Regions from separate parts of the Methylophaga thalassica genome, predicted to be linked through region 2. Evidence: riboswitches for the same ligand, from Rfam matches in the RefSeq annotation. Region 2 holds a riboswitch; the other holds the start of a gene.
The links. Region 2 has a riboswitch for cobalamin ahead of QQL60_RS11125 (cobaltochelatase subunit CobN). Riboswitches for the same ligand answer to the same signal wherever they lie in the genome.

Region 1 (15,252 bases), on a different contig from region 2:
TGGTTTGAAACTGTTTTCGCCATTGACTAAATTGGCTTTTTTTCAAGTCTGTAGAGTATGTGAATTCACTGCTATTTTTGACGGCCATTTCCAGCGCATTGACCCACTCATTGAGCTCCTGCTCATGCAGCTTCAATTCGGCGATGATTTTGGCCTTACTATCGATACCAGAGTTAACACCCACCCGGTGGGCAAAATCCAATACCGGCACCACAATACCCTGATATTTAATCACCCCTTTCAGACCACGTTCTTCCACCGGGACCTTTTGAACGGAGTCGACATCCTGCCCCAGCATCAGCACATAATCGACATTGAGACCAAACATCATGTCTTCGATAAAGAAGGTGAAAACCTGAGTCTTCTCTGATGCCTTACCGGCATTAGCCGCCTGAGCAGAATGCAGTGTCATATGCTGTCTCCATCCAAAAACTAGTATGCTTATATGAAGCTATATCGGCTGCTGAATCGAAGACTAAAACAAATTTTAGTCTTATCAGTGCAGGTCAGCTCTTAAACGGGTTTCATCTATCTGTGCCCCAAGTCGCCCACACACAAATCGTAAATCCAGTTCGGCGTTTTCCAGACAACTGGTCGCTCCTGGTGAAGGAGTCATATTAAAGACGATACCTGTACCCGGGTTGATTTTCGCTTCGCCCAGCATCAATTGAGATGATTTTTTATCAATTAACTGAGGACGAACACCGCCAAAACCTTTGGCAAAGGTGACATCTTTTAATTGCAGAGAAGGTACGATTTTTCGTGCATCTTTCATAAACAACCAGCGGCGTAGCAGTGGTACTTCAAACAGGAAGTTTTTCAGAATGTAGTTACGAATGTCTTTGACCTTAAACAAATCCCAGAAGACTTTCATCACTCGTGAATCCAGCTTTAATACACGTAAGAACTCAAAAAAGGTTTTGCTGTTGTAGCGTTCCAGCATGGGTAATAACAACGCAGTGGGTCCAAAGCGAGTCTTACCCTCAATCAACACATCTGGATCCCCATGCACTGCGGCAAAAGGCAATTTGTCGTTTTGTACAGTGTAAACCTTGCCATTGAGTAAGGGCGGAGTGAAATAGAAACTACCGGCAACGGGTAAACAGGAGAATTCAAGACCATATCCCATTTGCTGGGCTAATAGCAGGCTGTGTCCACCAGCAGAAACGACGACTGTTTTGGCTTTGATAACCGCGTTCTGGGTAACAATTGAAAACACACCATCTTTTTCAATGATGTCTTCAACGTGACTGTTCAGAAATAGCTTGAGATCTTTATCTGTTCGCTTTTGTGCCTGTTCGACAAAGCTTTCAGCCAAACGCTGGTAATCCACTGCTGAATATTCATCTAACACAGCCAATGCCACACAAGGTTCTTCACGCATCTTGCCATCGACCATCACCACATTGGGTTCGATCTCAGCGATTTGCTCTTTTTCCAGCAGCTGCATTGAAGTGAAGACGGTGCGGAAACGTTCGAAACGCTCACGTAACATGGCACACTCTTTTTCACCCACGCCCAATACCATTTTGGGGTATTTAAAAATGATTTCATCACGTTCTGCCAGCTCATCAGCATAGTTGACAATCATCTGGGCCGCGGCTTTGACCTTTGCGGCTTTCTCAAGGGTGTAATTCGTTTCAATATCACCGCAGTGAAGCGTCTGACTATTATTTCTGCCGTTAGAGTTCACTTTGGCAACATGGTCGTATTTTTCAACCAGAGCGATATGTTGTATATCGGTGTATTCAGTGAGCAAATACATCAGTGCTGTACCGCATACGCCACCACCGATAATGGCTACATCATGGACTTGTTCTGTCATTTTTTATCCCAGCAAAAACTGCCGGCGATTTTAACAGAATCAGCGTTTCACCGCAGTCAAAAAATAGCGATGAAACGCGGCGATGAAACCTACTGACTAATCCTCATCTTTTTTCTTATTCATTTGCGAAAAAGACGGTATCGAAGACAATATTGACTGCAATCGATCCTGCTGTTGAGTATCAACATCTTCGTCGTCCTCGCCTTCTTCATTATCAGAAGCATTTTCAAGATCTTTGATTTCTTTAAACATCTGATCCAAGTCATCATCAGAAGGCAATGGTTCTTCAGTCAGATCCTGCCACATATCCGATACAGCAGATTTCGGATCAACCAGATTCACAGGTTCACCGATATCAAGTTCATCCTCACTGAAATACTGCTCTACATCGGAAGTCGCTTGCTCTGCCGCATCAACAAGGGGTGAATCTGCTTGCTCATCTGATGCTGGATACATGGCCGAAATTCGCGTTGAATTATCGTCAAGCTGACGTTCATCAATGATGTTAACGTCATAGTTCAAATCGTTCTCAGTCACAGAACTTGATGTTGTTTGCTCTATCTCTGGCTCGATATCAGTGAGTTCATCCTCAACAGTTTGTGCAACCTCATCCAGATCAAACTCTTCCTCAACAACAGACTCAGACAAGTCGGCATTATCAGATAAAGATAAATTTGGCTCAGAATCATCTTGTGAATCCTCGCTGACAGGCAGGGAGTCAGCATCATCTATTGAATCAGTCTCTTCAATGTCTACTGTCTCAGTCTCAGGCGTCTGTTCATAAGCCGGTTCTGAACTCGCCATATCAACTGTGCTTTCTGGTTCAGGTTTTACCTCTGTTTGTTGGCTACGTGCTTTCGCCTCTGCACGAAGTTGTGCCGTTCTGGCGCGTACTTTTTCACGCAGCTCATCGAGCTCTGAACGCATTTCTGCAATTTCTTCAGACGGTACTGAACTCTCTTCATCACTTGAAAGGCTTTCTTCAGCCACTTCAGGCTCAGCATCAACTTCTTCAGTTTCGTCGTCAGCCGTCATCAGTAAGCGTAAACGTTCTGCTTCTGTCTGGAATGCTGGCTCTGGCTCTGGCTCTGGCTCTGGCTCTGGCTCTGGCTCTGGCTCTGGCTCTGGCTCTGGCTCTGGCTCTGGCTCTGGCTCTGGCTCTGGCTCTGGCTCTGGCTCTGGCTCTGGCTCTGGCTCTGGCTCTGGCTCTGGCTCTGCAATAGCATCTTCTGTTGAATCTGTTTGTCCAGCAAAATCTTCATCAATGACGTCATTTTCAGGCGATGTCATCACATCGTCGTCAGATACAGATAACGCCGTATCTTCGGTAACTTGACTCGACTCCACCAAATCACTTGCTTCTGGCAAAGCGGTTTTCACATTGAAAGTATCGGTTTTTAAGAAGTCTTTTAGGCTTCTGGATTCTTTACTCGGAATATCCGCCGACGCTGACATTGATTCATCAGCTGGTATAGATAAATCATCAACCTGATCACCTTCATCTGTTGTATCAAGCTCACTGACTTCTTCAACCTCTGCGTCAGTGATGTCATCAATTGGTTCGGCAACATGATTTTCATCAGCAGTTATATCGTCGTCTGATGAAAGCGTAGAGCTCTCTAATGGCTCATCATCAATAATATTAAACGGCTCATCCGGAGATGCCTCAGATTCTTCAGGCAAGCTTGTGTCTACCTCTGATTCAAGCTGCTGTTCTGATGATATATCTTCAGGTTGAACGCTTTCCGTATCAACCTCATCTGTATCTAACGATAAATTGGCAGAATGCTCGGGCTCAGTGGACTCTGATTCATCTTCAGTCAGGGCAGAAATTGCCTCATCAGCCTCAGCCAAATGTTCTTCTAACGCTGATTCAGTCAAAGGCTCATCGTTGTCATCGGCTGATGCCACTTGTTCGATAACATCATCTGTGAGCGGTTCAACATCTTCAATACTGAGATCATGAGCAGGTGATATATCATCATCACCCTCTTCAGCTGCCAGCTCTAACTCATCAGCTATTATGTTATCAGCGGGCGTTTCATCTTCTGGAGAATCCACCGCTGCTTGTTCAGGTTCTAGCTCCAGACTTTCTTCAAGTTCTACCTGCTCAGTTATCGCCAGCGTCTCATCAATGTCTGACTCTTCTTGAGTATCATCAGTCGCTTTCTCAGCTACCTCAACGAAATTCTCACTAGCGACGGCGTCCTCATCATGGACATCTTCGACAGGAACAGGTGCTTGTGTATCTGTTTCATTTTCATTGGTAACCAGTTCATCAATTGCTGGTATATCGTCGTTTTCTATAGGCTCAATAGTAAGCTGGTCTTCAGCAATCTCATGTTCTTGCTCAATATCTGAACCCAGCTCTTCTGTTTCAGGCTCTGAGAGTTCAGATACTTCTGGCTCATTATCTTCAGCAAGTTCTGGGGTTTCAGCTTCTGCTTCAGATTGAGGTTCATCTATTACTGGTAGGTCATCACTCTCAACCGGCTCAACATTCAATTCGTTTTCAGTCAGCTCGTTCTCAAGCTCTGAATTCAGTTCTTCTGTTGATGTGGATTCTTCAGCAATGCTTCCAGCTTCTGCTTCAGGCTCTGATAAATCTGATACTTCTGTTTCATTGTCTTCACTGAATTCTGGCAACTCGACTTCAGATACAGGTTCATCGATTGTAGGTATATGGTCTCTATCTATAGACTCAACATTAAGCTGCTCTTCAGTAAACGTTGGCTCAGTATCTGAAATCAGTTCTTCTGTTGAAGTGAGTTCTTCAGCAATCTTGTCAACTTCTGTTTCGGGCTCTGGTAAATCAGATACTTCTGGTTCATTATCTTCAGCGAGCGCTGTGGTTTCAGCTTCAGCTTCAAATTGAGGTTCATCAATTGCTGATAGGTCATCACTCTCAACCGGCTCAACACTCAACTCGTTTTCAGTGAGATCGCTCTCAAGCTCTGAATTCAGTTCTTCTGTTGATGTGGATTCTTCAGCAACATTGTCAACTTCTGTTTCGGTCTCTGTTAAGTCAGATACTTCTGGTTCATTATGTTCAGCGAGCTCTGGGGTTTCAGCTTCTGCTTCAAGTTGAGGTTCATCAATTGCTGGAGCTTCATCATTATCTATGGGCTCAAGACTCAGCTCGTCTTCAGAAAGCTCTGGCTCAGAATTCTGTTCTTCTGTTGTGATGGGTTCTTCAGCAATATTGTCAACTTCTGTATCAGTTGAAGCCTCCGATGATTCTGGCTCTACATCAGGCAAATTACTTTCACCAGTGCCTTTGGACTCATCAGGCGTAAAAGCTGCAGGCTCACTACCATCTTCGTCGATTTCACTACTGATATCATCGACTGATTCAGTCGGTATGACTGCTTCGTTTTCAACGTCAAGAGCTTGAGTCACATCAACTGGTTGCTGCTCATCTTGAGCCTCACTGCTGTCAATTTCATCAGTTATGGTTTCATCTAGTGTCAGCTCAGACTCATTATCATCAAGCGATTGTTCTAATGCAGGACTGTTTTCTTCAGATTGAATTTGCTGCTCACCGGAATCTAGCTGTTCATCTGTAGGATCAGCCTGCTCAATATCAGCCAAAAACTCATCGACTGATAAGTCATCAATAGTTGCCTGCTCTGGCTCTGGCTCTGGCTCTGGCTCTGGCTCTGGCTCTGGCTCTGGCTCTGGCTCTGGCTCTGGCTCTGGCTCTGGCTCTGGCTCTGGCTCTGGCTCTGGCTTAGTATCTTGTTGTGCTAATAAGGCATCAATATCTTCGTTATCGATTTCAGTATCTGAATCTGTCTCAACTGATGTTTGCTGCTTCTCTTCGTTGTCTTGCAGTGACGACAAAATATCATCCACAGCCCCCGGAATTTCAATCTCATCTGTGACTTCGGTAAAGCGTTGAAGCTCTTCATCGGTGAGCTCTTCCTGTTGGACTGAATCAGCTTCATCAGCAATACCATTGATTTCAACGACATCAACTGGCTCGTTGCGAATCTCTGTCTCTCTAGTCTCGTTTGTATTGTCTGGGTCAGAAACACTTGCGTTTTCATCTTCCAGTGAAAAATCGTCCCCGTCTAATAACGCATCCAGTTCTTCATTAGATAAGATGGGCTCTTCTTCTGGAGATGAGTCATTGTTAGCAGGTATTTCAGCATCAGGGGTGTCAGTATCAGCTGCGTCTTCAGGCTCGGTTGGCTCACTGACATCTGTCTCAGGTGAGAGTGATGGAACCTCGGCCTTATCATCGAATACCTGATTTATCTCATCGCCATCACCAAAGGTTTGCTCTTCCTGAGGTTCAGGTACCTCGTCAATTTCTGCTGGCGTTTCCTCTTCGGTCACACTCTCATCAATCTCAACATCCTCTTTCTCAGTTGGAAGCACAGCTGCCGCAGCCATTGAAGCCCCTGTCAGTTGTTGATACTGACTCAGTAAACGTTCCATCGTTTGTGCCGCGTGATCAATCTGTTGCTGTAAATCATCTGCGGTTGGTGCCGTTTCTTCAGATTGTTGAGACTTAGCGTGTGAACCAACTGGCTCGATGTTCAATGCCGCATCAACGGCTTGCTCAACCAGGCCAGGAATAGCTAAAAACGCTTTATCATCCTGTTCTATATAGGTTTTGATAAGACTTTTTTGTATGCGACGTTCACGCTCAAGAAAGTCATTTACTTCCGCTTTGAGCGCTTCATCACTCAAGGCGTATTTTTCATGTAAAACCTGACTGAGGTTTTGCTCTCTCGATATCTGGTCCCGCTTAATTTTTTTTACAGCGTTGGTGCCGGCATTATGAACTTTCCGCCTTTTTTTCCGATTACTTATTAATAAAATGCCAGCAATAACAGCAAAAATCAGAGCCAGTTCATACGCCAGAAACTCGAGCATTGGATCGGTTAGATTTATCAAAGCATATCTCCCACCGCTGCGGTTGCTGCATTCTGTCTTCGCCACCAAATAACGCCAGCTATCAGTAGAGCTAAGATAATGGCATTACCTATCAGAAGTTTTGTGTTATCAGATATTGAGATACCTGATTCTTCATTATCCTCACTTAGCATCAAGTCATCATCCAAGGGCATAATATCGACGTCAGCTGCATCTTCACCTGTAATCGGTTCCAGAATGGGAGCAAGTTCTTCATCAAATAATTCAGCAGCTGGTTCAAGCGCTAATTCATCTTTCAACGTGATAGGCTCAGCCTGTAAAAAAACCGGACGTCCTTCAGGCGTTTCACCGCGTAACTGAAGCGATAATTCGTAATCGGCATCTTTCGTGAGTTCAGTTAATGTCAGCTGCCAATTGTTCGTATCCGTTTTCTGCATCTCGTATGGCCACTCGCTACCATTTTCTTCTCTTAATAATGCTTTTATCGACAAAGAATCTTGTTTTATTAGGGTAGGTTCGACCTGAACCTGTATACGATGACTTCGACTATCACCAGGTAGACGTTCCGAATCAACATAGTAAGGCGCTGCTATCACATTGATACTTTGGCGTCTCTGACGTTCAAACGTCGCACTTTTCAAGGTGACAATCACATCCTGACGTCCAGCGGTGAACTCTTCACCCAATTTGGCATTAAACTGACTTTTTTGTGGGTCCAATGTCATCGACAACTGCTTTTCTTCCAGCTCAGAATTTTGTTTGAGTGAGCCGTCAACCAACTCAAGAAAATCGTTTCGTGTAATGGGTTTTCCGTGATCAGTTAATGTCGCGTGAAAATCGAACTTTTCCCCTTTCAGCACATTATTAGGTAAATCACTGGTTTCCAGTTTCATATCCGTGACAACCATTACCCTGTTATCCGGATCAAGCTGAGCATCAATTCGCCACTCGCCCGTCGCCGGGTTTTCAATGGTAATCAGATCAAAACTATCTTCATGTAACCAACGCAATTTATCTGATTGGTCCAACTCGGTGAGGGTTCTACCGTCAGGTGCTTTAAGTTGTGTTTCTGCTGAGCCTGCTTTTCGAAAAGCCAGCACTGTCATTTCATTGACACTGCTATCGATTTTGAACTGATTATCAGCGAGAGGGACAGTGTCTGGCTGGGTGGCTTTCTCAAACATATGTAAGAAAATACGTTGCAAATCATCAGCCGTATTGGCTTGTTGATACCAGCCATCCGTTTCCATTGAGATAGCTTTCAGCAGTTCATGATCGGCATTATCTGACAGGGCAATGGTGTGAACGGCGAGATTCGCCGCTTTTAGTCTAGGCACAATCGCATTGAGGATGCGCTGGCGAGAGGCTTCGCTGGCTTTTTGTCCTGGTTGCAAATCAACAAAACCATCAGACAATAAAATCAAGCTTTGACGTTGTTTAGGATCGTTTTTTATGCCTGTTTTTGTGGCTTTTTCTAAGGCTAGCTCGATATTAGTATAGAGACCAAGGGAGTGAATTTTTGAGGATTTTTCAATCGCTTTTTGTCGCCAGTCATCATCAACTTTTTGCCATGGCACCAGCATATTGACCATCTTAGCAAAGGTCCATACCCCTGAATTTGCGTCATCTGGCATGAGCCCCACTAACATTCTCAGCGCAGGTGCTCGCAGGTTTTTGGGATCATTCTTTTTCATGCTGCCCGAGACATCTATCACAACACGAACATCACTACTGGGTGTTTCAGCCGCTTGTGCAAGCTTTGTTGGTATAGTCACCAACAAAGCTAATGGCAATGCGATCTTTAAGAAATCTAACATAGCAATCTACCTTGTTCATTATGCTGTCAGCTCCTGTCTTTACGCTTTTTAAAGACATTTTTTTGACAGCCACTCCAATCTAGGCAGGGCTATGCAGGTTTTGTGCCGTTATTTAATAGCAGCAAAGCCGCGGGCTAAATCCGCTTTAATATCATCCACACTTTCAAGGCCGATAGAGAGTCGTAACATTCCATCAGTGATGCCAGCTGCAGCGCGTGCTTCTTCAGTGAGACGTCCATGTGTTGTTGTTGCAGGATGCGTGATGGTCGTTTTGCTATCACCTAAGTTCGCGGTGATAGACAGCCACTCCAAAGCGTTAATGAGAGACCATGCATCCTTCTTACCGCCTTTGATTTCAAAAGCAATAATGCCACCAAATGCTGACTGCTGTTTCTTAGCTAATTCGTGCTGTGGATGCGATGGTAAGCCTGAGTAAAACACATGGCTTACTAAAGGTTGCGACTCTAGCCAGCTTGCTACCTCAAGTGCTGACGCAGAATGGGCTTTCATTCTGAGATCCAGGGTTTCCAGACCTTTGAGGAAGGTCCAGGCATTGAATGGACTCATCGTCGGTCCTGCTGTACGCAAGAAACCATATACGTCTTCACCAACACGTTTAGCATCGCCAACCACCGCACCACCAATACAACGGCCCTGGCCATCGATGTATTTTGTAGCTGAATGCACAACGATATCAGCGCCAAACTCCAACGGTCTTTGTAATGCCGGCGTACAGAAACAGTTATCGACAACCAATAAACAATCATTGGCCTTGGCAAGCTCAGAAAGCGCTTCCAAATCTGCAATTTCATTCATTGGATTAGAAGGCGTTTCTAAAAACAGCATTTTTGTTTCTGGCGTAATAGCGGCTTTCCAGTCATCTAAATCAATCAGCTTCACATAGCTGGTGCTGACACCAAACTTGGATAAATATTTATCAAACAACACACGTGTAGTGCCGAAAATACTCATCGACGAAACGATATGATCACCGGCTGATAATAAGGCCATCATTGTCGATAAAATCGCCGACATGCCAGATGAAGTAGCAACACAGGACTCACCACCTTCCAAAGCAGCTAAACGCTGTTCAAATGTGCGAACGGTGGGATTAGTAAAACGAGAATAGATATTACCCGGCTCATCACCACCAAATCGTGCTGCAGCTTGCTCTGCACTTTCGAAGACAAAGCTGGACGTTGGGAATATAGGTTCAGACTGTTCAGATTCGGCTGTTCTTTTGTGACCAACTCGAACGGCTTTGGTGGCAAAGCCTTTATTGTCATATTTATCTGTCATGGGAGTTCAACATAAAAAAGATGTGACAATTCTATATTTTTAGCAGGCTACTGACCAGATGAATCCTGAGTTTCAGTCAAAAAAATACCCGAAACTTGTTCGGGTATTTTTATTCAAACTATTATCAATTATGGTTGATAACTGACCGAGAGCATCACGGTACGCCCAAGGCTGTAATAGTCTTCGACTGTTTGATAGTCCTTGTTTAACATATTTTGGCCCGTTAACCTGACCGTCCAGTCTGGATCCACTTGGTAGGCAACACGCAAATCTAACAGTCCGTAACCACCAAGACGTTCATCATTATCAGCATCATCATAGCTGTGCCCTCTTAACTTCCAGCTTGCACCAGTAGACCAATCGCCCCAACTACGATCCAAATGAATATTGGCTAAACGTTTTGCTCTTCTGGGTAATACATTCCCTGTTTTATCATCTTCAGGTTGTAAAAACGATGCATCAGCCGACACTTGCCAATCTGCAAGGCTCGTTGTGACTTCAAACTCAACACCTTTGATCTTAGCCACATCGACATTAGAAGGTGATGTATCCCAAACGATCAGGTTTCTGATCTTATTTTTATAGGTATTGACTGCCCAGCGTCCCCAACTTGGCGTGCCTTGCACTCCTATACCGTATGAGGTCGATTTTTCAGGCTTCAGATCAGGATTACCTTCATAACCGAAACTATCCAATGGATAGTATAGATCGTTAAATGTCGGGGTTTTAAAGCCGGTTCCGGCATTGGCGGTCAACTTTAACTGCTCACTCAACTGGTAACCATAATCAGCTGTTCCTGTTGTTTCATGGCCGAATGATTCATTATCGTCATGACGAGCACTTAGTAGCCAACTGTTTTTATCAATCTCAGCTTCCCAGCTAGCAAAGACAGCTTTATTGTCACGAGAATCGGAGACATAAGTATCAGAACTATCAATCTTGTCATTCTCATACTCTAAACCAATATTGACTTGATGCTGAGCATTTAATCTAAGATGATTTATCCACCCGGCATAACGATGACGAGTATTGTAATTTGTGGTTATCTCATCATCGACATAATTTTGAGAACGATCACGCGACTCAGAAAGGTCAAAACTCATAGACCATGTATCGTTTACTGAGATATTGTTATTGAGTCCAAGAATTTGTTGAACAGTATCTGTGACGTAATTTTTATTTACACTAGATCCATCATAGTGATTACGTGCATTTGAACGAAGCAGATTAACATCCGTTGACCAGTTTTCTATCCATTGTTGATTGACTTTTAACGATACGCTTTGATTACGGTAACCGTCATGATCAGGGTTACGCTCTTCTCTAGCGTTAATACCATTGGTTGTATCGTAACTATAGCTAAGATTATATTTGGTCGTTTCGTTTCCACCACTTACGCCAGCTTGGCTTCTGAGAGTATTTTTTGTACCTGCAGAAACTGTAAAATTTGGCGTCGGTTTACCAAGTGAACCGCTTTTAGTGAAGATTTGGATTACACCACCTATGGCTTCAGAACCATAAAGCCCGGCTCGAGGCCCGCGGACAATTTCAATGCGTTCAATTTGACTGACAGGGAAATCTTGTAATGCTGAAGAACCAGATGTGGCTGAATACCATTTAACGCCATCAACTAAAACAAGCACGTGATCAGAATTTGTTCCACGGATTGAAACACCACTTGTCTTACCCAAACCACCATTCTGAGTCATATCAATACCAGGAAAACGTGACAGAAGTGTAGCCAGATCTTGAATCTGAAGTTTTTCAATATCAGCTTCTGTGATCACCGTAGTCGGCGCTAGAGCATTTTCCGTAGGCATGCGATTAGCGGTAACGGTGATAGAGTCAAGCTCATCACTAGCGATAACAGGTAAAGAAAGTAAAGAAGAAATCAGCGTAAAAGCTGAAAGACGCGTGCACGCACGCAAAGGCAACGCCTTTGAAAACAAGTTCATAATTGTCTCCTGAGGATACGCTCACCCGCGATCCAGGGTTAATAGGGTCACAACACATTGTGTTGTTACGAAACCTCAGGCCGGTCTCCGGACTTACGTTGTGGCTATCGCCTGACACATCGCCTTCCCACGACATTCGCAGTGGCTTAATGATGTGCTTTTCAACGTTTACCGTTGCGGGGGCAGTGTTGGATTTGTCACCAACTTCCCGTTTAACTCTGCATAAACAGAGCACCTGAAGAGCCGCGCATAGTAATGGCTGCGCATCCATCCGTCAAACTGACTATGTCAACTATAGCGACAATGACGCCTGATTCCTATACGGCAAATTGACAATATGTGGCATTAATCCTTATTCTATCGCGTGTTTTAGGTGTTGCTAACGCAAGTAAACGGGAAGTCGGTGCATCACTAGATAATGCCGACACTGCCCCCGCAACGGTAAGTGAGATGAGATAAACGTTATGCCACTGTACAGCGCTGTATGGGAAGGTGTTTATCAGGCAAAACTCACAAGTCCGGAGACCGGCCTGAAAATAAAACGTGCCAACTGGCAAATTCAAAACCTATTGTGTGCGGGTGGGCACACTGGAGAATCACATCATGACCTTATCTCGTTCTCAGCAACTGATTATTGCTGGTCTTTTAGCACTTTTAATGTTCATGACCCGAGGTCATCATTTTGCTTCTGTCGACGCGTTACCGAGTGCATCATGGGCTATCTTTTTCCTAGCCGGTCTTTACCTGAGTTCAGCTGCCTGGTTTCCTGTATTTTTAGTAATGGCTGCTGGCCTCGATATCGCCAGTGTGTTGTTGGGTGGTGGTCAATTAAGTAATAGTTTCTGTATGTCTCCTGCTTACGGATTTCTGATTCCTGCTTATGGTAGCTTATGGATGGCTGGACGCTGGTATGCATCAAAATATCAATTTAATGCAGCCACCTTATTGCCGCTTGTTGGCAGTGTATTGGTAGCAGCCACTGCAGCCACCTTATTTAGTGGTGGCGGTTTCTACTTCTTCTCTGGCCGTTATCCTGATCCAACATTCACTGAATACACACAGCGTTTTATTCAGTACTTCCCTAAAAACCTGGCTGTAATGAGTTTCTATCTGGTAGTTGCAATGATTTGCCATGTGTCTCTGCATTTCACAGCAACGACACAACGAGCAGATCAACAGCATTAATAGAGATGCAGTCGCAGTCATGCGCTGCTGTTGTCATTGCTGCACCGGCATCTGGCCAAGGTAAAACCACGGTCACCGCTGTATTAGCAAGACATTACCGGCAGCAAAACAAACAGGTGCGCGTATTCAAAGTGGGTCCAGATTTTCTGGACCCTATGGTTTTAGAATACGCATCAGGTCACCCTGTTTATCAGCTTGACCTGTGGATGGTCGGCAAACAACACAGTCAGCAACTTTTAGCAGAAGCGGCGCAACAAGCCGATATTATTTTGATTGAAGGTGTGATGGGCTTGTTTGATGGTGAACCTTCCACAGCTGATCTGGCTGCTGCTTTTGGTATCCCTATCCTTGCCGTGATCGATGCCAGTTCCATGGCACAAACCTTTGCAGCCATCGCTGTCGGTTTGGACCAATATCGAAAAGATACGCGTGTCGCTGCCGTTATTGCTAATAAAGTCGGCAGTGAACGTCATGCCGATATGCTCAAAAAAGCCTTACCTAACACTCTTCCTTGTCTCGCTACTTTGTTCAGACAAACTGAACATGCCCTGCCCAGTCGTTATTTGGGTTTACAGCAAGCCAATGAAGTCACTGATTTAGAGCAACGCCTGAGCCATACTCTGGACGCTTTTGACTTCGACAATACAGTCTCATTACCTAACATCGATTTTCCGTTTATTGATGTTGAGCCACTGCCTCTCTTACTCGAAGGTGTAAAGATTGGGATTGCCAGAGATGCCGCTTTCTCTTTTCTTTATCAAGCGAATCTGGATTGTCTGGAAGCCTTAGGTGCTGATCTTATTTTTTTCTCGCCACTAACAGACAAACAATTACCAGACATCGATAGCCTTTATCTGCCCGGTGGTTATCCCGAGCTACATCTGGAGACATTGAGTCAAAACACCAATATGATTCAATCTATTCACCAACATTACCATGCCAATAAACCAATCATCGCTGAGTGTGGCGGCATGTTATACCTATGTGAATCCCTGACGGATAAAGCGGATAATACTGCTAGTCTATGTGGCATTTTGCCTGCCAAAGCCAAACTTCAGGCGAGACTGACGGCTCTCGGATTACAGGAAGTCAATATCAATGGTGCGGCCATCAGAGGCCACACCTATCATCATTCTTTACTCAGTACAGAACTGGTCTCGGAGATAAGCGGGCAGTGTCCTAATGGTAAATCGGTCAGTGAAGTGGTCTATCAACAACAGCGTTTAAACGCCAGCTATATCCACTTTTATTTTTACTCAAACCCTCACCTTATTGCAGCGTGGTTGACGCCATGAGTGATTCACCTCATCAGTTTTCACAAGCAGAACGAGAAGCCGTTTATCGCGCCATAGCAGAACGTCGCGATATGCGTCACTTTCGACCAGATCCTGTTGATCCAGAACAATTAAAACGTTTACTGATCGCGGCTCATCAAGCCCCCAGTGTCGGCCTGATGCAACCCTGGCGAATAATTCGAATTACTGATTCCATTATTCGCGAAAAAATAAAAGCACTGGTGGAAAAGGAACGTATTGAAACAGCCAAAGCCATGAATGAACGCGAAGATGAGTTTATGCGTTTAAAAGTCGAGGGCATGGATAATTGTGCTGAGATCCTGGTTGTCGCTTTATGTGATAAACGTGAAGAACATATTTTTGGCAGACGAACCATGCCGAATATGGATTTGGCCTCGGTATCTTGTGCCATCCAAAATATGTGGCTCGCAGCAAGAGTGGAAGGTTTGGGCATGGGCTGGGTTTCTATTTTTGAACCTGAGGCACTGGCACAATTACTGAAACTCCCCTCGGGTGCCTCCCCCGTCGCTATTCTCTGCCTGGGTCATGTTAATGAGTTTTATCCAGAGCCGATGTTACAAATGGAAAACTGGCGACAAGGTATTGAGCTGGACGCGGTTTTATATGAAAACCAATGGGATGAACCTGCCAAGCTATGACCTTACTGTTTATCGTGCTTGCCGTATTGCTTGACTGGTTGCTTGGCGAACCAACACGTCGCCATCCGCTGGTTGGTTTTGGGCGACTGACCAAGCTCGTTGAAACCAGATTATATTCATCAGAACACAATCAAAAAAAACAGTTTATCAATGGCTTACTCGGTTGGCTGATACTCGTCTTACCTTTTGCCTTGATTGCCTATTTTATGAGTCAAATTACCGTGCTCAACAGCTTATTTAGTGTGCTGGTACTTTACCTTTGTATTGGCCATCGGAGTTTGTATGACCATGTCACCCCGATCATCGAAGCATTGAAACAAGGTGATATTGAAC
Region 2 (15,252 bases):
TCAGCAAAAACAGGACATCATGAAACATTATCTGGCAGCAGCAAAACAACGTTATCACGATGAAACTCAAGTCATAGAAGCGATTGAAACAGGGCAAGCCGCCTGGGAGGCTTATAAAAAAGCTTATTGTGACAGCATTTACATCATTTGGATGGACGGCACTATTCGTGTTGCCATGTCGCTTGGCTGTCAGATAAAACTGACTGAGATAAGAACACATGAAATCTGGTCGAGCTATCTCACTTATATGGACAGTACTCCAGCTATCATGCCTGAACCAGCATTAACGTATGAGTAAACTCATTGCCCAATCATAATGAGCTTGCCGGTTTTCGGATCGCGATAAACTTGGCCAACAGACTCATATCCATCAGCCCCACCCTGCATTCCCTCCGGCATCTGCGGTAACTCTTTCATCGACTGTAATTCTGTCAAAGCATGATCTGCCTGACTGTTCTCTGACTGGAAATGGTCTTGTAACTGACTGCTCATTGAGATCAATGCCGCGATCAAGCCGCAGGCAAACACCAACATTAAGTCTAATAGATTGGCCATAGGGCCTAATGGCTCATCATCATTGCCATCAAAACGACTGTTGCGCCAACGTCTAGTCATGAGCTTGCTCCATTGAGGTCAACACCTCGTCATACCAGCGTCGTCTCAATCGCCCTAAAACAAAACCGATAATGCCGACAAACAAACCCAACACAGTAGTATCAAATGCCACACTCATCGCGGTGGTTAAAATACTTAATTCGCCATTACCCAAGGCTGATAAGCCGGGGCCAAGAGGAATAAGCGTTCCCATCAATCCCAGCATCGGAGCAATTCTCGCTAAAAAGTCGCTACGTTCGATACGTTTAAACGCTAAGGTTTCAAACGCGTCAGTTTGACCAGACTGTTGCCACTTTTTTAAACCAGAAAAACGCTCGGCCAGTGCAATACCAATATCTATAACGCTTAAGGCAGCAAACAACATCAGCGCCCAAATGACCGGTTCCAGCAAAAACCCCACTAAGTGATGCATCACACCTATCGACTGTGAACTCAACATTACTTACTCCTTAGCCTTCGAAATAGGTGCACGCGCCCCTTTTGCGATACCGACCAGTACCAATAACATCACCAGACCTAATAGCAAATACAGCCAGAAACGTTGTTGCTTGTTTTGTTCTTGCTGTTGTTCCTCAGATAAATTTGTTTGCTGTTGCTCAGCCTGAGTCGCTGTTTGTTCAGTGACCTCCGCAATATGGCTTGGCGCATCAGGCAAATCCGCTTCTGGCATTTTTGCGGCGTTTAACACCTCAGCTAATTGCTGCTGGTGCTCCGCGTCTAAATAATCATTCAACCAGACATACATCGGATGTGACGGCGCAGTATGACCACTTCCCGGCAGGCCATTTGCTGCAACTAAATCGGTAAACTGCTGTGCCAGATCGTGTAAGGTCGACTCATCTGCCTGCCAAAAGCCTTTATATGCCGCGACCAGCATAATCGCCAGCATATTGCTTTTCACATGCACATTGTGGTCTTGTTCAAGGAACTCATCTAAGCCGAGATCCAGACCATCATCGACATACACACGTTTGACTTCATCCCATACCCAGCTTTTCACAATGCCGGGATTGGTCACCTGCCAGCCCCATAGATACTCTAAAAACTCACTGCCCATGGTGCGCGCGCCAGCATAACCTTCATTCATCAGAGGTTTAAGCCACTGAGGATTCAAGTAGCGGCCTCGTAATTCGCTCAACAACACACTTTGTAAAGGATCGACCCGTAAATCACTACTATCACTATGTGCCAGAATATAATTATTCGGCGCCTGACCACGGCTGGTTTCAATGGCTAAACTCAGTCCCCCCAGATAATCAAAGGCATCATTGTTATCCATGACGCCATACAGATTACTGCCTCGCCCCAAATATGTTTGGCCGACATGTTTTAACCGCTGTTGAAACAGGGCCTGCTGTGCCTGGCCGTCCAGCTCTGCGCCATAAGCATGGCCCATGCGATGAATATACGTTTCCGCGACTTGTTCACGATTTTCCCAAGCACCTGAACGCTCCACCAAACGATTCACTCCCGCGCCATACGCGCCGGGAGGTGCGCCAAAAATACGGTAACTCGCTGTCAGCCCGGCTTCTTGTTCAGATATCCCCGCTCGTAATGCCGCACTGGCATCTGCCACCCAACGAGCGGCTACTTGGTTCTGCTCCAAAGATTCGAAACCCGGCTTTTCTTTTACCTGCAAACGTTCTAGGGCAGCATCTAAAGATAATGTTAAAGCAGGATAATCACGGCGAATCAGTCCCGAAGAGGCATCCAAAGCCATTAAGACTGCCTGCTCCAACCACACTAACTGCGAACCATACAAATCACGAAATAAACCCGATGTGGTCAGTAACATATCCCGACGAATACGCGGCGGGTTTGAACTAAAGTCTGCTGAAGTCAGCTCTAACCGCTCCAACCCGCTAAAAATCCCACGGCTATTCCAGGTCGGTTTCACACCTAACATATCGTAGGCAAAGGCAATCATCGCGCCTTCATCACGCACCACATCCGAGGCCCATAACACTAAAGCATCACTGTCCTGTTTAGCATTAGCTGGCGACTCAGCACGGGCTTTTTCAGCTAAAGCAATGCCCACTTTGTAGCCTAACCGAGAAGGAATCAAACTATCATCCAAGGCATAGAAATTACGCCCCGTAGGTAAAGCCGATGGTGTGCGAATCGGATCATTCCCTTTACCGGGCTCGACAAAATGGCCGTCCAGCGCAGCCAGTAAAGCCGATATTTCTGCCGCCGGAGATTCCCGTAACAGTGGTTCCCAGTTTTCCGTGGTTTGTTTACCATTATTCATCGACGTCAGCATGGTTTGAATGGCTTTTTCAGACCACTCACGACCAAACACATGCAAACCTAACGGCATGAAATCTTCTTGCAGTGTGGTCAGGTAATGGCCGATTTCATGCACCAGCAAATCGTCATCCACCTGTTCAAACGAACTTAAGCCACGCACTTCCAGCTCAGCAGACATATTGGCTGTCAGCTCATCTTCCAAATTCAACTCGGCAATCAAACGTTTCATTTCATCAATTGCACGGTCACGCATTGCACCGGCATTCACAGGCGCCGACTCATAACTTTCAACCACCTGACGAAGCGCCAATAATTGGTCATATAGCTCTGTACTTGCCAAAGGTGGGGTGAGGTGATCAATCATCACGGCTAAACCACGGCGTTTCGCCTGAATGCCCTCGCCAACCCCGTCCACAATGTATGGATAAATACTGGGTAAATCAGCCAGAATCGCTTGTGGATAATCATTTTCCGCCATACCCACACGATGTCGCGGTAGAAACTCATAAGTGGAATGTCGGCCTAAATGCACTAAAGCATCGGCATGAAACTCATTTCTTAGCCATTGGTAAAAGGCCATATACTGATGTGGCGGTGGAAATGATAAGTTCGCATGTAATAACTCTTCATTCAGCTCCCAGCCTCTTGGCGGTTGAGGCCCAACAAAAATATTGCCAAATTGAATACCGGGAATCAGGATTTCATGATCAAACACCATTACATTACCCGGTGCTTCTCCCCAGCCACGTACACCTTCAATCCACTGCTGACTAATCGCCGTAATTAATTGCTCAGCCTGCTGCCAATCCATCTCGTCTGAAGGTTGCTGATAAAGGATCTGGAGCTGAGTGAGTAATTGCAAAACACGATCCCGACCAGCATGATCTGCCCCATCCACCACATGGCGGATATCTTCCATCACTCTGGCTAATAAGTGTTTTGCAATACTGGGAGCTTTTAACGCTTTCGCTTGTTTTAAATTGGCGTGCAATAAACCCAGCGGTCCATTGACCATTTCCTGCTGTAATGACTCCGGTAAGGTATGAAACCAGGACAGATAAGTTTGGCTATCAACAGTATTTACGACGGATGACATGGCGGCCAGTGCTTCATGATCTTCTGGCAGGTTCACACCACGCTGCTGTAATAAGTCTAATAACTCCGCTGATGTTTTTGGCAGTTCACCCGTGTTGTAGCCACTATTGTTGAGTGAATGCAAAATATCGAATAAAGACTCCACCACATTTAAATTATCCGCCCCGATATTGTGACGGCCCGGCGGATGGTTGTAATAAATGATGGCGACTTTTTTATCCTGATTCGCTTTATCCTGCAATTGTTGCCAGCGTTTTAGACGCTGTGACAATAAGCTCACTTGTGAAGCAACTGGCTCAGAAAAAGCGAGTCTGGCCCCGGTGAGATTATCAACCTCAGCAGGTGTCATGGTCGCGACGACCATCGGTTGAGAAAGCCCCTGCAACTCAGGCATAGCGACCCGGTAATGCACCGAATCCCAGCTAATCCCGGCTTCAGACAGTTCCCACTCGGCACGGGTGCTGTCACTTAAACGCATCGCTTTGATAACTGGCACATCCAGTTCTTTTAACTCATCGGTGACCGCTTGCCGATGTTCAGAGCCACCTATTACAAAGTCTTGTAATGATACTATCGAGCTGATCTGTGATTTATGTTGTGTCAGTAGCTTAATCGCAGATAAACTGGCATCACCCCAGGCAGTAAGCACTGACACACACCCGGTCTTTTCATCAGCTATGTTTTCACAAACTGCATCCAGCAAAGCCTTTTCTCCGGGTCGTTCCCCGGTTTCATAATCGAGCAATACCACCCATGAAGGTTTTGCTGAAAACTCAAACTGCTCTGGTAAGGTGATTTTACCTTGATGATAAAGCCTGAGCTGTGCAGCTAACTGCGGACGCTCAATCGTATCTTCATATCGAACGATATGATGCAGATGATGGATTAAACCCTGCATATTTTCACTATTTCTTCCTAACCAGAAGAAGCGCGTGATCAGCCAGGCTTGCTGTTCAGAATGTTGTTCTAGTAGTGATGCCATCCATTGCTCTGTTGATATGGTGGGATCAGGATGTTGCATCAACTTATCAGGTGGCCCGGCTAATAATGCTTTGCCATCAAGACTTGAGGCCATCACCAGACGTTGATCACTATGCAAAGCAATAAGATTGTTTAACAAACCTTTTTTGCTATATTCCACCAGTTGATTGGCGGTTTCGCCAAACACACCGCCAGCAAACACTAAATCTGACTGCTGCAATAACTGTGATTGCTTTTGTGTGGATAAATCTTGCCACTGCTCTGTTGTACGTATTTGTACAGAGACGGGCTGTTGCGATGTGTCTTTTAAAAATTCATGTGCACCTGATACTACTTCCGGTACATTCCTTGGCGTCACAATCAGTAAGAGTTGCTCAGCGAATGCTGATGCAGAGAAAAGAAACAGGACTAAACAGAGAACAATTCGGTTATACACAGCGCTTTCCATCAATATATAAAAACACTGAGCTATCAAACCATGCCGGAAAACCACACACCGCTTAACAACTCAAAGATGATTCGCCATTAAACGGTTTCCCGCTCCAACTGCACACCCCGGCCATCGGATAACAACGTTTTTATGGCAGATATCCTGGCTCACGCTTCAACGTTTCCGACTCACCTTCCCGAAATCGACTAATTTCAGTGGTTTTACATCATCGTTGTCGGAAACTTCACGTATACAGTTGCGGGGACAGCTTCGGTTAAGAATTCCCTTTTAACTCTGGTAAGAGACCATAAAGACCTGAATTATACGTAGATCACTTAATAACAACCACGGTTTGGTGACACAGACAAAATCGCACACAATATTCATGTGCCAACTAAAGCTAGACAGTCAAAATAGCGATGGCTAATATCGCACAGAGACGCCATGTTTAATCGAGTGGCTCTGCTCCCTAATTTTCAGCGAAAAAATAACAAGAGGAATAAAAGGATGTTGAAAGAATTCAAAGAATTTGCAATGCGTGGCAATGTGCTAGATATGGCTGTGGGTATTATTATCGGTGGTGCGTTTGGCACGATTGTCAAAAGTCTGGTTGCTGACGTTATCATGCCACCTATCGGCCTGTTACTCGGAGGTGTCGACTTTTCAGACTTATTCGTTACCTTGAAAGAAGGAACTGTAGCGGGACCATATGCCACCCTCGCTAATGCTCAAGAAGCCGGCGCCGTGGTGATCAGTTATGGTGTCTTTATTAATGCGGTGATTAGCTTTCTGATCGTGGCTTTTGCTGTGTTCTTATTAATCCGCTCAGTCAATAAACTACAACGTGAAAAAGAAGCGGAACCAGCCCCTAAAGAAGCCACCAATAAAGAATGTCCGAAATGTTTTTCAACCATTCTAATCAAAGCAACCCGTTGCCCACATTGCACATCTGAAATTGCCTAAACAAAAAAGCCCCGACCAACTGGCCGGGGCTTTTTTTAGCTTTAAAGGCTGAGGGATGATTACATCATGCCGCCCATGCCACCCATTCCGCCCATATCAGGCATTGAAGGTGCATCATCTTTCGGCAGTTCAGCAATCATCGCTTCTGTTGTCAGCATCAGACCAGCAACAGAACCTGCATTTTGCAGTGCAGTACGAGTCACTTTGGTTGGGTCAAGAATACCCATATCGATCATATCGCCGTATTCGCCTGTAGCCGCGTTGTAACCGAAGTTACCTTTGCCTGCAGCGACTTCGTTCAGGATAACAGAGGCTTCAGCACCCGCATTTGTAGCGATTTGACGTAAAGGTTCTTCCATTGCACGACGGGCAATTTTGATACCCATGTCTTGATCATGGTTGTCACCACGCAGTTCACCCAGAGAACCTTCTGCACGAACCAGAGCAACACCACCACCAGCAACAACGCCTTCTTCAACCGCGGCGCGAGTTGCATGCAACGCATCTTCAACGCGTGCTTTTTTCTCTTTCATTTCCATTTCGGTAGCCGCACCGACACGGATAACCGCAACACCGCCAGCTAATTTAGCCACACGTTCTTGCAGTTTTTCTTTGTCGTAGTCAGAAGAAGATTCAGCAATTTGTGTACGAATTTGTTCAACACGTGCTTGGATTTCATCTGCACGGCCAGCACCATCAACGATAGTGGTGTTTTCTTTGCTGACAGTGATTTTCTTCGCTTGACCTAAGTGATCTAAAGTCACTTTTTCCAGGCTCAGACCGACTTCTTCAGAAATAACAGTACCACCAGTCAGAACAGCGATATCTTCTAACATCGCTTTACGACGGTCACCAAAGCCAGGGGCTTTAACCGCACAGACTTTCACGATACCGCGCATATTGTTCACAACCAGTGTTGCTAATGCTTCACCTTCCACGTCTTCAGAGACGATCAGCAGCGGACGGCTTGATTTAGCCACTTGCTCCAGAGCTGGCAGTAAGTCACGGATGTTTGAGATTTTTTTGTCGAATAACAGCACATACGGATCTTCCAGTTCTGCTGTCATAGTTTGTTGGTCGTTAACAAAGTATGGAGACTGGTAACCACGGTCAAACTGCATACCTTCAACGACGTCTAATTCGTTTTCAAAGCCGCTACCATCTTCAACAGTGATAACGCCTTCTTTACCGACTTTTTGCATGGCTTCAGCAATGATTTTACCGACTGATGCGTCAGAGTTTGCTGAGATAGTACCTACTTGAGCAATGGCTTTATCATCATCGCAAGGAGATGACATAGTGCGTAATTGCTCAACCGCCGCTTGAACCGCTTTGTCGATACCACGTTTCAGATCCATTGGGTTCATACCTGCAGTAACGGCTTTCATACCTTCACGCAGAATAGCTTGTGCCAACACAGTCGCTGTAGTTGTACCATCACCAGCAGCATCAGAAGTGTGCGAAGCCACTTCTTTTACCATTTGTGCACCCATGTTTTCGTATTTGTTTTCCAGTTCGATTTCTTTCGCCACTGAAACACCGTCTTTCGTGACGGTTGGTGCGCCGAAGCTTTTATCTAAAACAACGTTGCGACCTTTTGGTCCTAGTGTCACCTTAACCGCATTGGCCAGAGTGTTTACACCTTTAACCATTAACTGACGTGCGTCTGCACCAAATTTGACTTCTTTAGCAGCCATTGTAGTTATTCCTCTTGTTCTTTAAAAAAAGCAAATGAGTCCAGGGATTAGCCTTCGATAACAGCAACGATGTCATCTTCACGCATGACTAACAGTTCTTCACCGTCAACCTTAACTTCAGTACCGGCATATTTGCCAAACAGTACTTTGTCACCCACTTTTACCGCCAAAGGGCGAACTTCGCCTGAATCTGTAACCTTGCCATCACCAGCAGCGAGAATTTCACCACGAGATGGTTTTTCTGCGGCGTTATCAGGGATAACGATACCGCCAGCGCTCATTGTTTCTTCTTCCATGCGACGAACAATCACACGATCATGAAGGGGACGAAGATTCATCTGTATTTCCTCCGAAAAATGTCTATTTAATGACTAACTTAAATTGTAGGGAACTCATACAATGGGGTTACAAAACCTGCTTTCAAGGGGACTAAGCAAAAAAATTTAAATTTTTTTATCGAAGATGATGTTTGTCATCGTCATCGACCACTTCCCCATCAATTACATCACCTTCACGATAATCAGATCGGTAACGTTGTTGTGAAAAAGCACCACTTCGATTTTGTGTGTACAAAATACGACGGTTCTTTGCCATATGCTTAATCACAAGCCTTCTTATATTAGGTATCAACAATAGAAAACCCAAAGTATCCGTGACGAATCCGGGGGTTAACAACATCGCCCCGGCGATGACCAGGCAGACACCTTCTAACATCTCCGTAGCAGGAATTTGCCCGCTTGCCAGCGACTGCTGTGCTCTTTGTAAGGTCTGAAAACCTTGCAAACGTAAAAGAAATGCACCTAATACGGCTGTCGCCACCACCAGAAAAATGGTCGGCAATGCACCAATAACATCGCCAACCTGAATCAAAACATAGATTTCAACGATGGGAATAATTAAAAACAGGAGAAATAAAAATCGAAACATAAGACGTCCATCGTAATAGTTATAACTATGGATATTGGTGCGACTTTGCTGATTTCAAGCCCTGATCGTAAATGTCGCCTAAATACAACAAAAATCAGGATTTGTATCACTGTCACAAAACTGTAACGTTTCCTTCATCATGCTGAAACAATACAGGCATAAGGTGTGCGGGACTTCGGCTCTTACCGAATTGATAAACCAACCTAGAGGATAGTCCCTTGAAATTGAAAACTACATCTTTATTAATTGCCGGTACCTTGTTTGGTGCAGCAATGTTGCCTGCACAGGCAAACAACGAAGCGATGGCTGACCTGTTAAAAGTCCTTCGTGACAAAGGCACCATCAGTGCTGAAGACTACAACATGTTGAAAAATGCTGCAGCTGCTGATCAAGAAAAAACTGAAGCGGCTCAAGCTGAAGTGAAAAAGCAAGTTGAAGAAGCAACAGCGAACATGCCTGTTATCGAAACTGACGGTAAATTAGTTATTGCTGACCGTGAAGGTAACTGGGAATTCCAACCTATCGGCCGTGTTATGTGGGATGCGATTGACACTGACGAAGATGATTCAGGTGCGGAAGATTTCCACGGTACTGAATTACGTCGTGCACGTTTAGGTTTTGAAGGTTCCATCTATGACTGGGGCTACAAATTTGAAGCAGACTTCGCTACCGGTGGTAATAGTGGTAGTGACTCTGAAGTATCGATCAAAGATGCATTCATCAGCTACGGAAACAAATTCAACGATTTAGCCTATGACGTGAAATTAGGTCAATCTCATATCGCTTACGGCTTAAACACAAAAATCAGCTCTAAATACATGACATTCATGGATCGCCCATGGTTTGCTGATAGCACCGTATCTCCTGCACGTGAAAGCGGTGCTGTTTTTTCATTAGCTGAAAAAGATTACAGATGGTTAGTGTCAGCTGGCCTAACTAACGGTGAAATTGAAGGTGGCTCAACAGACAGTAACGGTAGCACATTCTCAGCACGTGCTTCTTTCGTTCCTTACATGCAAGATAAAAATCACCTGATTCAAGTTGGTCTGGGTTATTTAACCAAGGGCGGCGGTGATGACTTCCGTTTCAGACAACGTCTTGTCAGTCATAAAGATGCTACACGTCATTTAGACACATCAACTTTTGAAATTGATGGTGCAGATGCTTACACAGTAGACGCCATGGGCGTATTTGGTTCATTCCATGCAATGGCTGAATACAACGACTTTACTGCAGAACGCACAGCTGGTTCTGATGTGGATATTACTGGCTACGCTGTTGAAGCTGGTTACTTCTTAACAGGCGAATCATTGAAATGGAAAAAAGGTTTTACCTCAGGTATTTCACCTAATTCTTCTGCAGGTGCATGGCAAATTGCAGCACGTTTCGAAACACTGGAGATTGATGACTCAGCTAATAGCGACGAAGCTGACAAATGGACTGTTGGTCTTAACTACTATCCGACAAAAAACACTCGTTTAATGTTGAACTATGACAAAGTTACTGACCTGAAAGTTGATGGCTCAAGCGTAAATTACGAACCATCTGCACTTAAATTCCGTGCACAAGCTTACTGGTAGGCCTTACCTCTGGAAAGCACTGATAAAAGCCTCACCCCAGGGTGGGGCTTTTTTCTGATTAGGAGATATTAGCAAGAGAAGATAAGACGATGACACAAGAAGAATTACACCACTATCACTCATTACAGGAAATTCTCAGTCATGGACGTCTGACAGCTCTGTTTCAACCCATTATATCTCTACACAACCAACAGATTTTTGGTTATGAGGCTTTGATAAGAGGCCCTTCGGATGGCCCTCTTCATTCACCTCTAACCTTATTTGATACAGCCCTTAAACATGATTGTTTGGCTGAATTGGATTTACTTTGTCGAGAAACTGCCATCAAACGCTATGGCCAACTCGGTCTCAAAGAAAAACTTTTCATCAATACGACCCCGGTCGCCATTTTAAATAGTGATTACCCACACGGCTTAACACTGCAATATGTTGAAGAAGCGGGGCTATCAGCAGAACAAGTCATCATTGAACTCACTGAACAGTATCCGATTGATGACTATGAATTAATGCGAACAGCCACCGAACATTATCGCGATATGGGCTTTTCGATTGCGATTGATGATTTGGGCGCGGGCTATTCTGGCTTACGCACCTGGTCTGAACTCAAGCCTGATTTTGTCAAACTGGACCGCCACTTTATGCAGAATATTCATGAAGATCGGCAAAAGCGCCAATTTGTGCAGTCCATGATTGATATTGCTCAAAGTATCGGCTGCCAGGTGATTGGTGAAGGCATTGAAGTTCGTCAGGAATATATCACCGCACAAAGTCTGGATATGCGCTTTGTACAAGGCTATTACTTTGGCCGCCCTAATCGCAATCCACAGAAAGAACTCGATAACAGTCTGTTTGCCCAACGCAAAGAAACAACGATACAACGAACAGGTCGTCCAAGAGCGAATACCCTTGTTAGCAGCTTGCTGACAGATTTAGATCCGGTCAGACATAACGATACCATTGAGCACATTTCTGATCGTTTTCAGAAAGCGTTAAAACTGAATGCGTTGCCGGTTGTTGATGATAATAATCGTGTCGTGGGTATCATGTGGCGCGATGATTTTATGACACTTTACGCCAGCCGTTTTGGTCGTGAACTGTACGGAAGAAAACCCATAAAAGACTTTATGGATAAAAATCCCATCGTCGTTGAAACTGAGCTGCCATTGAAAAAACTTAGTTATCAAATCACCAGCCAGGAAGCACATCACCAGCACAGTGCGTTCGTCATTACTGAGCAAGGTCGTTATCGCGGTGTAGGTAGTTTAATGGACTTGCTACGTCAGATTACCGATATGCAAATCACCATGGCTCGCCATGCCAACCCGCTGAGTGGTCTACCAGGAAATGTGCCATTAAGTGAGCATACCCGTGAGATTATCGAGCAAAATCGGGATGTCACTGTCTGCTATTTTGACTTGGATAACTTCAAACCCTACAACGACATTTATGGTTACGGTAAAGGCGATAAGGTGATTAGCCTCACAGCTAAAACGTTAACTGAACATGTCGACCAGGAAATCGACTTTGTCGGGCATGTGGGTGGCGATGATTTTATCATCTTGTTTGAAAGTAAAGACTGGCGACAGCGTTGCCAAAAGATTCTGGAAGCATTTGAGGCACTTTACCCACAGCTATACAATTTGCGTCATCTGCAACAAGCAGGCATCAATGCGGTTGATCGCCATGGCAATGAAACCTTTTATTCACTGCTTAGCTTATCTATAGGTGCTGTGCGCATTTTAGACTTTCCGAATATCCAGGCAGAGATTGATCTGACCGAATACGCCAGTAAGGCAAAATCAATGGCTAAACGAATAGCTGGAAACAGCCTCTATCAGCTAGAAGCGACAGAAAAAAATATGATTAATCAGAAACCGAAGATACGCTTGGTCACGGAGAAATAAACGGCTTAAACTGCCGCTTCGTAAGCAACCTGTTCGAGTACAAACTCGACACGCTGACGAACTTTCTCACGTGTTTCGCGGAAGATGGCCATCACTTCCTCTTCACTACCCCGCAGCTTGGCCGGATCAGGCAAAGGCAGATGCACCTTAACTGTATGCGGGCTGAGTAGAGGGCACTGCTCTTCAGCGTTATCACATAGTGTGACTAACAAATCTGCCCATTCCAGCATTTCACCATTCACACGAATTGATTCCTGCTGAGAAATATCAATGCCGACTTCAGACATAATTTTGATGGCACGTTGGTTTTGTCCATGTGCTTCAATACCAGCCGATTTAATTTCAATTTCTTCGCTGGCCAAAGCTCTTGCCCAACCCTCAGCCATTTGTGAACGACACGAATTGCCAGTACACAAAAACATGACTCTAATCTTTTCCATTTCTAACCCTTTCTTTATAGCAGGCCGACCTTAACAAACCAATATGACAACGCCGTTACGGCAACATAACATTCTGATTTATTGTTAATTCCTAATTCAGACTTGAAGCGAACAGCATCGCTTCTGTTAAAATGCCTGTTTATCAAAGAATAAAGACGTCCATTGTGAAAAAACTGATCGCACACATCCTCATCTCAGCGGCACTGTTGACTCCCGTCCTTGCTCAAGCTCAAACCACACGTTATGTATCTGATAAGCTCGAAATCACCATGCGGAATGGTCAAGGCGTGAAGTTCAATATCCGTAAAATGCTCGAGTCTGGTACACGACTCGAAGTACTGGAAACGGATCCAGCAGGTTATTCAAAAGTCAGAACGACAGATGGCGTTGAAGGCTGGGTGTTAACCCGTTATCTGACCAACACACCGAGTGCTCGTGACCAACTTGAAGCCAGTCAAAAGCGTGTGGCCAATTTAGAACTTGAAATCGCTAAATACAAAGAAGAAATTTCATCACTCAGTAATCAAAACTCCGACGTTGATACACAAAACATGTCGTTGAAAGAAAAGTCACAACGTTTGAGCAAAGAACTGGACGACCTCCGTCGTACCGCATCAAATGCTGTGGCTTTAGATAATGAAAACCGACAGCTAAAAGAAAAGCTGCAAGAAATTGATCATGAGAACCAGTCATTAGTTATCGAAAACAATGCCTTAAAAGATAACAGTACCCGAAGCTGGTTCCTTATTGGCGCCGCTGTTTTATTTGCAGGTATCTTGTTAGGCATCATCCTACCGCGACTAAAAGTTCGTAAAAAGGATAGCTGGGGCAGCCTCTGATAACAGTTTATTATCTCGTCAATAAAAAAAGGACGCATCGAGCGTCCTTTTTTTGCTTCATATAACCAGTCAATTAAGCACGCTTTTTGTGTCCATCTCTCAGATGAGACAAGCCTTCTCCAGCTAAAGAGCCACCATCAATCTGATACGCCTTACCAAAGCCTTTCACATAACGGCCACCGATAGGGTTTAGTTTGAATAACTTAAAGTCACTCAATTGACTTAAGTTTTGTATGCGATCGCCATGACGATCGGTTAAACACTGAATACCGACATCCCAGTCAGCAGAGTCAATTGGCAATAGTTCTGTGGTCACATTGTACTGAACACGAAGACGAGCAAATAACTCCGCAGCAGAGTCTTCATCCTCAATAATTAATACTGAAGCTCTGGGGTGATGCTGCAAGTTTTTAGCGTGAACCGCGATTTCACTGATTAATACATATAAACAATCTTCTCCCACCGCAAATGGTGCATAGGAAGCATAAGGTTCGTTTTCTTCAGTTAATGATGACAACAGCAAGCTTTTACGACTATTTACCATCGCCATAATTTCCTGGCTGATTTGAGCTTCTAACCCTTTATTATTCATAATTCATTCTCACTGATAGTGTTGTTGCATTGCCAGAAACCGTTGTTTTTGTTCTGCCAACAACTCACCTTTTTCATCTCGGCCCAGAAAGACCTTAAAGATCACCTCATCATCCGCATTTTCAAAAACGAAGGCATAGCTTTCTCTTCCTCTATGCGGTTTATCCTGAAAGCGAATCTGCTTCACTTGTTTAAGGTTTAAATGACCGTGCAAACCGGGCACAGGCCCACTTAAATTATAAAAACCTTCAGCGACTTTGCCCTTGGGAAACGGACCTTTGAATTCAAACACACTGCCAGCATGAATGATAATCGTCACCATCGTACCCCAGTCGGACAGCGTTTCTAGTAATTCTTGAGCCTGCTCTCCCGGCATGCTTACATCGGACATATCCACTCCTCAAAATCCTATCGTACACCTAGCAAGGCATATTCACCCAGTATGCATGAGTCAAACACGAATACTGCTTATTAGCTTGTTTATCACTAAATCAGGGTAAAATAATCTTCTATATGCCATACCCACGGAAAAATTGGCACTCATAATGGTCACACCATTGAGATTTCATTTTCTCAATGACTGACACCAACCTTAAAGTAACGTTCTAATTTTAATGATTATCTATGATTGATAAAAACAGCTATGAGCTGAGTGGCATCCTTAAACAAGCCCTTTTGTATAAAAAGCATCTAGTTAAAGCCAATATCATTGCTTTACTGGCGACACTCTGTGCCGTGCCAGTCCCCTTATTATTGCCGCTGATGGTCGATGAAGTGTTGCTCAATGAACCTGGTCCAACTGTCGCCTTTATTCAACACTTCAGCCCCGACAGCTGGCATGGACCAGTTTTATATATCATGGCGGTATTGTTATTTACTTTGGTATTGCGTGTGGCGTCGGTTATTTTAAACGTCGCTCAATCACGTTATTTCACGCTGA

Region 1: it holds a riboswitch for cobalamin, as region 2 does, so the genes downstream of both, QQL60_RS06975 (hypothetical protein) here and QQL60_RS11125 (cobaltochelatase subunit CobN) in region 2, are expected to answer to the same signal.

Annotation. Positions count from the first base shown of each region.
Region 1 covers NZ_BSND01000004.1:437,942-453,193, forward strand. Annotated here, with positions in the region: gene QQL60_RS06945 (chemotaxis protein CheW) at 1-412, opposite strand, end outside; gene QQL60_RS06950 (FAD-dependent oxidoreductase) at 497-1,825, opposite strand; gene QQL60_RS06955 (midas domain-containing protein) at 1,922-6,730, opposite strand; gene QQL60_RS06960 (vWA domain-containing protein) at 6,727-8,526, opposite strand; gene QQL60_RS06965 (O-succinylhomoserine sulfhydrylase) at 8,635-9,825, opposite strand; gene QQL60_RS06970 (TonB-dependent receptor domain-containing protein) at 9,954-11,780, opposite strand; cobalamin riboswitch at 11,842-12,034, opposite strand; cobalamin riboswitch at 12,135-12,328, shown strand; gene QQL60_RS06975 (hypothetical protein) at 12,384-12,965, shown strand; gene QQL60_RS06980 (cobyrinic acid a,c-diamide synthase CobB) at 12,971-14,260, shown strand; gene bluB (5,6-dimethylbenzimidazole synthase) at 14,257-14,919, shown strand; gene cbiB (adenosylcobinamide-phosphate synthase CbiB) at 14,916-15,252, shown strand, end outside.
Region 2 covers NZ_BSND01000006.1:15,044-30,295, forward strand. Annotated here, with positions in the region: gene QQL60_RS11110 (lysozyme inhibitor LprI family protein) at 1-298, shown strand, start outside; gene QQL60_RS11115 (DUF2149 domain-containing protein) at 301-615, opposite strand; gene QQL60_RS11120 (MotA/TolQ/ExbB proton channel family protein) at 608-1,054, opposite strand; gene QQL60_RS11125 (cobaltochelatase subunit CobN) at 1,058-5,377, opposite strand; cobalamin riboswitch at 5,507-5,696, opposite strand; gene mscL (large conductance mechanosensitive channel protein MscL) at 5,879-6,334, shown strand; gene groL (chaperonin GroEL) at 6,394-8,031, opposite strand; gene groES (co-chaperone GroES) at 8,079-8,369, opposite strand; gene QQL60_RS11145 (FxsA family protein) at 8,485-8,958, opposite strand; gene QQL60_RS11150 (OprO/OprP family phosphate-selective porin) at 9,177-10,538, shown strand; gene QQL60_RS11155 (GGDEF domain-containing protein) at 10,628-12,442, shown strand; gene QQL60_RS11160 (arsenate reductase ArsC) at 12,448-12,882, opposite strand; gene QQL60_RS11165 (TIGR04211 family SH3 domain-containing protein) at 13,047-13,721, shown strand; gene QQL60_RS11170 (HugZ family pyridoxamine 5'-phosphate oxidase) at 13,795-14,313, opposite strand; gene hutX (heme utilization cystosolic carrier protein HutX) at 14,323-14,703, opposite strand; gene QQL60_RS11180 (ABC transporter ATP-binding protein) at 14,937-15,252, shown strand, end outside.